One region of the Bacillus sp. BC08 genome, then DNA from elsewhere that is predicted to be linked to it. Evidence: riboswitches for the same ligand, from Rfam matches in the RefSeq annotation. Region 1 holds a riboswitch; the other holds the start of a gene.

Region 1 (3,624 bases):
GCTAATAAAGCTGTTATACCGCTAAAGAAAGTTCGCTTTTCAGAGCGAGAAAGCGGCGTCTTATCACAAAATGCTGGGAATTTACGCGAAAGAAACATTAAAATAATCGCATCTGCAAATAAAAGTAATGTTTTGTACGTAAAGAGTTCTTTTATACTCGTCCCTAAATCAGCCATATTATTTGTTTGGAATAAAACCGGGAACGTAACGAAATCGTTATAAAACCCATAAAACATTGCATTTCCAAATAAAATAAAGGACAGTATAAAACTGATTCCAACTATAATGCGGTTTCGGTGTTTAGATGCAAATAAAGCAAAACCGAAAAATAAAAGTAACGCAGCTAGTGGATTAATAAAAAGCATAAATTCTTCGAAGAAATTATCAATTTTAATATCAAATGCTAGCTTGTACACAATATATGTTTTTATCCATAATAAAACGACTGCAACGAGTGCGAATCGCAGTTTTGGAAACAGACGTTGTAGCATAATATACTCCTCTCCTAAAAAAGCATGACTGTTCTTTTGAGCCGGTTTGGTTAGCGCCTCATTTTATATATACGAACAGTCCTTTGTTATTATGTTTATTATACTATGAGTATCATTATACGAAAATAAAAGAGAGTTGTGGGCTTTTTTATAATAATTGAGTAGAAAAAGGGCAGTGGGAGACAATAAAACGGAGTTTCTATGTATGATTATTATCGTGCGCAGAAAGAATTGTGTAATAATACGGAGGTTATAATGCGAAAATTATTATATTTTATAGTATGCAGTAGTGTTATACTTTTTGCTTCACCGAGTTTGTCGGTAGCCCAATATGATGCACCTCTTATGGAAGATGCCCTTTATTCTGTTTTATTTCCGAAAATAAATAAAGCAATTGAAAAACAATATGGGAGCTTGAAGCCTTATCAATGTCCTAAAATTATTAGTTTAAAAAAAGTGTATAGCGGTACATATTTATTTCAAGCAAGTATTGAAGTAACGAAGTATGAACGAGTTGCTGGGAAAATTGCTCCACCATTTGAGAAGGTAACGATTACATTTAATAATGAAGAAGGCGAATGGGAAGTGTCAAAGATTTCAGTAAAGCGCTTACCAAATGATACGAAACTAAACTGTAAAAAAACAATATAAAAAAATGTTTGACAAATAAAATGGTCCTTTGGTATTGTTAATAGCATCAATTAGATGTTTGAAAATTAAATAGACTTACCTCATCTACTCTCAAAGGTAGAGGCCGCGATAGGAAAGAGTAAGCTATGGGAGATTTAATGGAATCTGTGATCATAGGTTGAAAGGGACTATTGCCGAAATATAAGAATAACCATCTTATTCATATATTGGGACTACATTGAATAAATGTAGTACTGTCATAATATTTCTTTTATGGAGAGCTATTTGGAGATGTTGATGCGGTTTCTTATTTTGAGGAGATAACAACTCGTTTATTTTTTCAATATATATTTTTCCTAATAAGAAACGCGTGTGAACATTGTTCCGCGCGTTTTTTGTCTATCTAAAAGCGTGCTGCAATGAATAGAAGATTGGGGTTATGAGTTTTAGAGGAAATAAGGGAGGAATTCAAATGTATTTACACGGCACAAGCCGAATCAATGGGCAAGGACACTTAGAAATTGGAGGGTGCGATACGACGCAGCTAGCAAAACAATACGGAACACCACTTTATGTATACGATGAAGAGTCTATTCGAGGAAAGTGCCGCGCGTTTCATCGTGCGTTTAAAGAAAGTGGTTTCTCTTATCAAGTAGCATATGCAAGCAAGGCGTTCTTGTGCATGGAGATGTGCCGAGTAGCTCGTGAAGAGAATATGTCATTAGATGTTGTTTCTGGTGGGGAATTATATACTGCGCTTCAAGCGGGATTTCCAGCATCTCGTATTCATTTTCACGGCAATAATAAAACAGAAGAAGAAATCGTGATGGCTCTGCAGGAAAATATTGGTTGTTTTGTCGTGGATAATTTCTTAGAATTAGAAATTTTGCATGATTTAGCAGTGCAACATGGGAAATTTGTGAACATATTAATTCGTGTAACGCCTGGAGTAGAGGCGCACACACATGAATATATTACAACAGGTCAAGATGATTCGAAATTTGGATTTGGCGTGTCAAATGGTCAAGCGATGCAAGCAATTGAGCTTGCTTTACAAAAATCAAATTATAATGTGTTAGGAATTCATTCACATATCGGATCACAAATATTTGAAACGGCTGGATTTGTTCGAGCGATTGAAGTTCTTCATCAATTTTTAGAAGAAGTGAGAGAGCGCGCGAACTATGTAGTAAAAGTATTAAATGTAGGCGGAGGATTCGGAATACGCTACACAGAGTCAGATACACCATTAACTCTTGAGACATATGTGCGAGCTGTAACAAGTACGGTGAGGGAGCAATTTACAGTATGTAATTATCCCCTGCCAGAAATATGGGTTGAACCAGGCCGTAGTATTGTAGGGGATGCTGGAACGACAATTTATACAGTCGGATCTGTGAAAGACATTCCTGGTATTCGGAAATATGTATCAGTGGATGGTGGGATGACTGATAATTTAAGACCTGCTTTATATAACGCTCGTTATGAAGCGATGTTAGCGAATCGAGGGAATGATGAGAACGAGGAAGTTGTTTCGATTGCTGGGAAGTGCTGTGAGAGTGGAGATATGTTAATTTGGGATATTACTCTACCGAAAGTTGCTTCTGCTGATTTACTAGCAATTTCTTGTACAGGGGCATACGGGTACTCGATGGCGAACAATTATAATCGGATTCGTAGACCGGCTGTCGTCTTCGCGAAAGGCGGCACATCACAAATTGTTGTAGAACGCGAAACATATGAAAATATTATTGGGAACGATCGCATACGTATTAAAGAACTTGTTTAAATAGAGAAAAGGAGTTGTTCGGATGGGCAATTCCTTTTTTGTAAAATAAAATAATTAAAATATATCGGAAAACTAGGATTGAAAAAAATCAGAATTGTGATAAAATACAAATACAAAGCTTATCAAGAGAAGCGGAGGGAACTGGCCCGAAGAAGCTCGGCAACCTGCTTATAGAAAGCAAGGTGCTAAATCCAGCAAAATGGAATCCATTTTGAAAGATAAGGTAAAATATATTACCGAACAGTCTTTTCGAAATGGGAAAGATTTTTTTTATGAATAAAAAGGGGGGCTGTTCGCGTGAGTGTACGGGAACATTTTGAGGAAGTATCTGAGAAAATTCAAGCGATGCTTGCTGATATGAAATATGGTTCAATTACAATTGTTGTGCAAGATGGGAAAGTCATTCAATTAGAGAAAAGTGAAAAGGTACGTTTAAAGTAAAAAGCGCTGACTAGAAAAACTAGAGGCGGTTTTAACCTATTATATTAGGTTAAAACCGTCTTTTTGCTTTTACAGGGGGAAAAAACATGTTGACGTATGAAACGTGGGAAGAAAATAATGTTCCATTTTCAGAAGAAGATGAAACGAAAGGCGCGCTATCAGTATTAAGTTGGGCTTATAAAGAATATGAAAGTGAAATTGTATACGCATGTAGCTTTGGAGTGGAAGGGATGGTATTACTACATCTTATAAACCAAGTAAATCCATCTGCTA
Region 2 (3,624 bases), on a different contig from region 1:
ATTTTTATATGTTTCACCAGTTGCGACTAGTTTTAACTGGAAGATTGGTGAAACGAGATATGGAATGAGGTAGGCCAGTGTTGATACGGTAATAACGAATGTATAAGCTTCCGCAATAGTTCCTGATAATGTTGAGAATAAGAACACTTGCGACATAATGTTTGTTAATCGTAATGAGTAAATTGGGCTTCCTTTTTTGTTCGTTTTGGTGAAGAAGGAAGGGAAGAAACCTTCTTTTGCTGCTTGATACGGTACTTCTGAGCTTAATAAAATCCAGCCTAAGATGGAACCGAATAGGGAAGTAAGAGCAAGTAATGCCATCAGTTTCCCGCCGCCATGACCCATTGCAACATTTAATGCATCTGCTAATGGACGTTCAGAAGCTTGTAATGTATCAACGTGAAGTACACCCATTGTTAAAATGGTAATTCCTAAGTAAATCGCAACTGTAATAAGTAATCCTGCAACTGTTGCGCGTTTTACTGTTTTAGGAGAGGTAGCACGGTTTGATAAAAGTACTGCCGATTCGATTCCGATAAATGCCCAAAGCGTTGTAAGAGCAGCTAAGTTTACTTGTGAAAGAAGACCGTGTGATACACCTGATTTATCGATCATCGGTGTGTACCATTGTCCAAACTTAGAAGCTTCGAATGCAAATAACGTAACGACGATGAATAAAAGGAATCCAGTTACTTTCGTTGTTGTTGCTAAGAAGTTTAACTTTCCAGCTCCGCTTACACCGTTTGTTAATATAATATGAGTTCCCCAAAGTAAGATGGAACAAATCGTAAATGTAATTAGTTTTCCGACTTCTATGTTAAAAGAACCGATTGAAAATAGTAGTCGTGTATCTTTCATAATTGGGAAGAAGAGTGATAAATATCCCGCGAAAGATGTAATGATGGCAACGTTACTTGCCCAGTTTGCAACCCAATATCCCCACACCATACTGAAACCAGCCATTTTTTTCTTTTTTGGTGATGAGAATAAAGCATATGCATGACTTTGTGGTCCTGTCGTTAAATCAGGACGACGAATTGCTAAATTACCGAAAACAAGAGCTAGCATTAAAACACCAAACCCTGTTGTTAACCAAGCTAAAGTGACACCGAGAGGGCTTGCTGTTTGTGCCAACGTACTTGGCACCATGAAAATCCCAGCGCCAACCATGTTACCGACAACGAAAGCTGTTAGTACCCAAAAGCCCCATTTTTTTTGTTGCATAGAAAATACCTCCAAAGTTAGTATAACCAAGTCAAGCGAGGAGATATGTATGTCTTCTTAGTAGAGAAGAGAAGTCCCAAACAAAACAAAAAAAGCACGTAATTTGCCGCTACATGCTTTCTATCTTATAAGAAACCCACGACATACCTCTCGATAGCTCTCCACAAATGAAACGTTTCGTTTGTGACAGTTCTGCACTTATTAAATGCAGACCCAGCAAGCGTGCATGGTGGACACGGGCTTACTTCGGCAATCATTCCTTTCTCATTCCTTCATCAATGCCACTACATCTCCTGAAATGATACTCTTAATGACTGCAACCTCTACCTCACCGAGATACGAATGAGGATTAAAATATTAAATTAACGTATTTAAGAGTAACAAATGAATTTTTGTACGTCAATGGATATAGTAATAATCAGATTATAGAGAAGAGTTTGTTATTAAAAAGGGGCTAGGAAGGGCTGTAGCGTTTATTAGTTGTGCAGAGGAAATAGCGACAGAGTGAAGGTCAATTTTACCCCGCATTAATGGGCAGTAAGACCCTCACCTCAAAATTCAGCGGAGGCAAAGAAGTTAGGTGGGAATCAAGCCCCCCACTGATTAAAGTTCCACTTTACAGTACAAAGAATTTTGTCTGAAAATCTTAATCCGAAGTATTTATTTTTTTAACAGGCTTCGTTTCATAAGAAGGAAAGAACAAGCTTTTCATTGAAATGATTAAGGTCATTTCAATGAAAGGAGAGGTTTGGTTATGGAATTATCAAGATCTCAATTATTTGCTTTAGAGTACATTTCAAAATATGCAGAGAACGAAAAACATGAGGCTAAAGCAACAATTAACCATATATTGAAAATGTCTAATATTACTGATGAAATGTTTGAAGAAGCTGTCGTTCATTTAAAAGCAAATGCGAGGATTGCTTTACACTTTCATCCAGACAGATTAGATTCGAATATGCAAAATATTGCTGAAGCACTGTTTGAGCAAGGAATATATAAAAGTCAGTTTGAAACATTGCTATCTAATGGAAGTGTGTCTGCTTATCCGGGTGGTGAACGTGACCTTTGGGAACAGAGGATATTTGGAGGCGCATATCAATTGGAAGGCGTAACGAATAATGAACGTCCCAAATATGGGGCGCTAAATGTAATGCTACATCCAGATGGACCTGCCCCGCGCTTTGGATCATGTTATCTCCTCTTATCACCAAAAGTTTCTTATCGCTCTACATATACGTATTTAGATTCGCATCAAGATCCAAAAGAAAAGGGTACTTATGAAGAGTTTGATATGATTTTAGCTGCTCTTTTGGAAGAGACATTCGTAAGAGATTTTGCAATTGGTGAAGGGAATTTGACTCCAACAAGACTTATTCATCATTTACTGGCTAACTTGGAAAGGCCGTTTATAGATTTCGTAAACAAAGAGTCAGCTCGTAATCTTAATCATTATATTGAAGCACAGATTCATGGAGATATTTCTCTTAAAGAAGATGTGGAAGCACTTGTTGTAGATCCTTCATTTAAGGGTACGAATGTAGGTAGAACTTTAGAAGAAATTTGTCTGAAGTATTCTATTGATTTGTATTGGCACATGGGTTTTGTACTTACGGTGGATGAAGTTCCGATGGATTTTAGAGGTTCAAAAATGCCATCTTTGGCAAGACGCATTGCACGAAATAATTGTATCGATGCACATATAATTGGCTCTGCTGTAGTGGATTTGAAAAGGAATCCACTATCCTGGAGTGATCGTGGAACGTATGAAGAAGTGCTTCAGGAATTAAAATTATTATGGCATGTTTTAGTTCGATTTGGAAAACCAAATCAGAATTTGAAATAAATAAGCTATTATTTTTGGAAGGATGTATATAAAAAGAAGCTGATCCAAAATTAGATCAGCTTCTACATATAAGATTAAACTAAGTTTAATACAGTTACTTTTTCACGTGTCATAGACTCAAGGCTCTTGCGAATACCTTGTGCGCCCATACCTGAACCTTTTACACCGATGAATGGGAAGTGGTCAGGGCCGCGCTCTGTGCGTCCGTTAATTTGAACAGAACCAGTTTCGATTTTGTTAGCAATTGCAAATGCTTTGTTAATGTCTTTTGTGAAGACACTTGCTTGTAAGCCGAACTCTGATTTGTTAGCAATATCAATTGCTTGCTCATCTGAAGAAACACGGATGATTGGAAGGATTGGGCCGAATGGCTCTTCCCAAGCAACTTTCATTTCTTCTGTTACGTGGTCGATTAATGTTGGGTAAATTAAGTTACGCTCACGCTTGTTACCAATAACGATTGTTGCACCTTTTTCAACAGCGTCGTCAACTAAACCTTGAACGAAGTCAGCAGACTTGTCGTCGATTAATGGAACGATTGTGCTGTCTTGTTC

The links. Region 1 has a riboswitch for lysine ahead of lysA (diaminopimelate decarboxylase). Riboswitches for the same ligand answer to the same signal wherever they lie in the genome.
Region 2: another riboswitch for lysine. It lies ahead of ACXVYO_RS17240 (amino acid permease); the one in region 1 lies ahead of lysA (diaminopimelate decarboxylase).

What each region holds. Positions count from the first base shown of each region.
Region 1 covers NZ_JBTGPA010000023.1:109,243-112,866, forward strand. Annotated here, with positions in the region: gene ACXVYO_RS05475 (LTA synthase family protein) at 1-491, opposite strand, end outside; gene ACXVYO_RS05480 (DUF3888 domain-containing protein) at 747-1,142, shown strand; lysine riboswitch at 1,232-1,413, shown strand; gene lysA (diaminopimelate decarboxylase) at 1,594-2,910, shown strand; SAM riboswitch class I at 3,027-3,135, shown strand; gene ACXVYO_RS05490 (YezD family protein) at 3,208-3,351, shown strand; gene ACXVYO_RS05495 (phosphoadenylyl-sulfate reductase) at 3,438-3,624, shown strand, end outside.
Region 2 covers NZ_JBTGPA010000034.1:231,485-235,108, reverse strand. Annotated here, with positions in the region: gene ACXVYO_RS17240 (amino acid permease) at 1-1,224, opposite strand, end outside; lysine riboswitch at 1,371-1,558, opposite strand; gene ACXVYO_RS17235 (DUF3626 domain-containing protein) at 1,979-3,070, shown strand; gene gapN (NADP-dependent glyceraldehyde-3-phosphate dehydrogenase) at 3,145-3,624, opposite strand, start outside.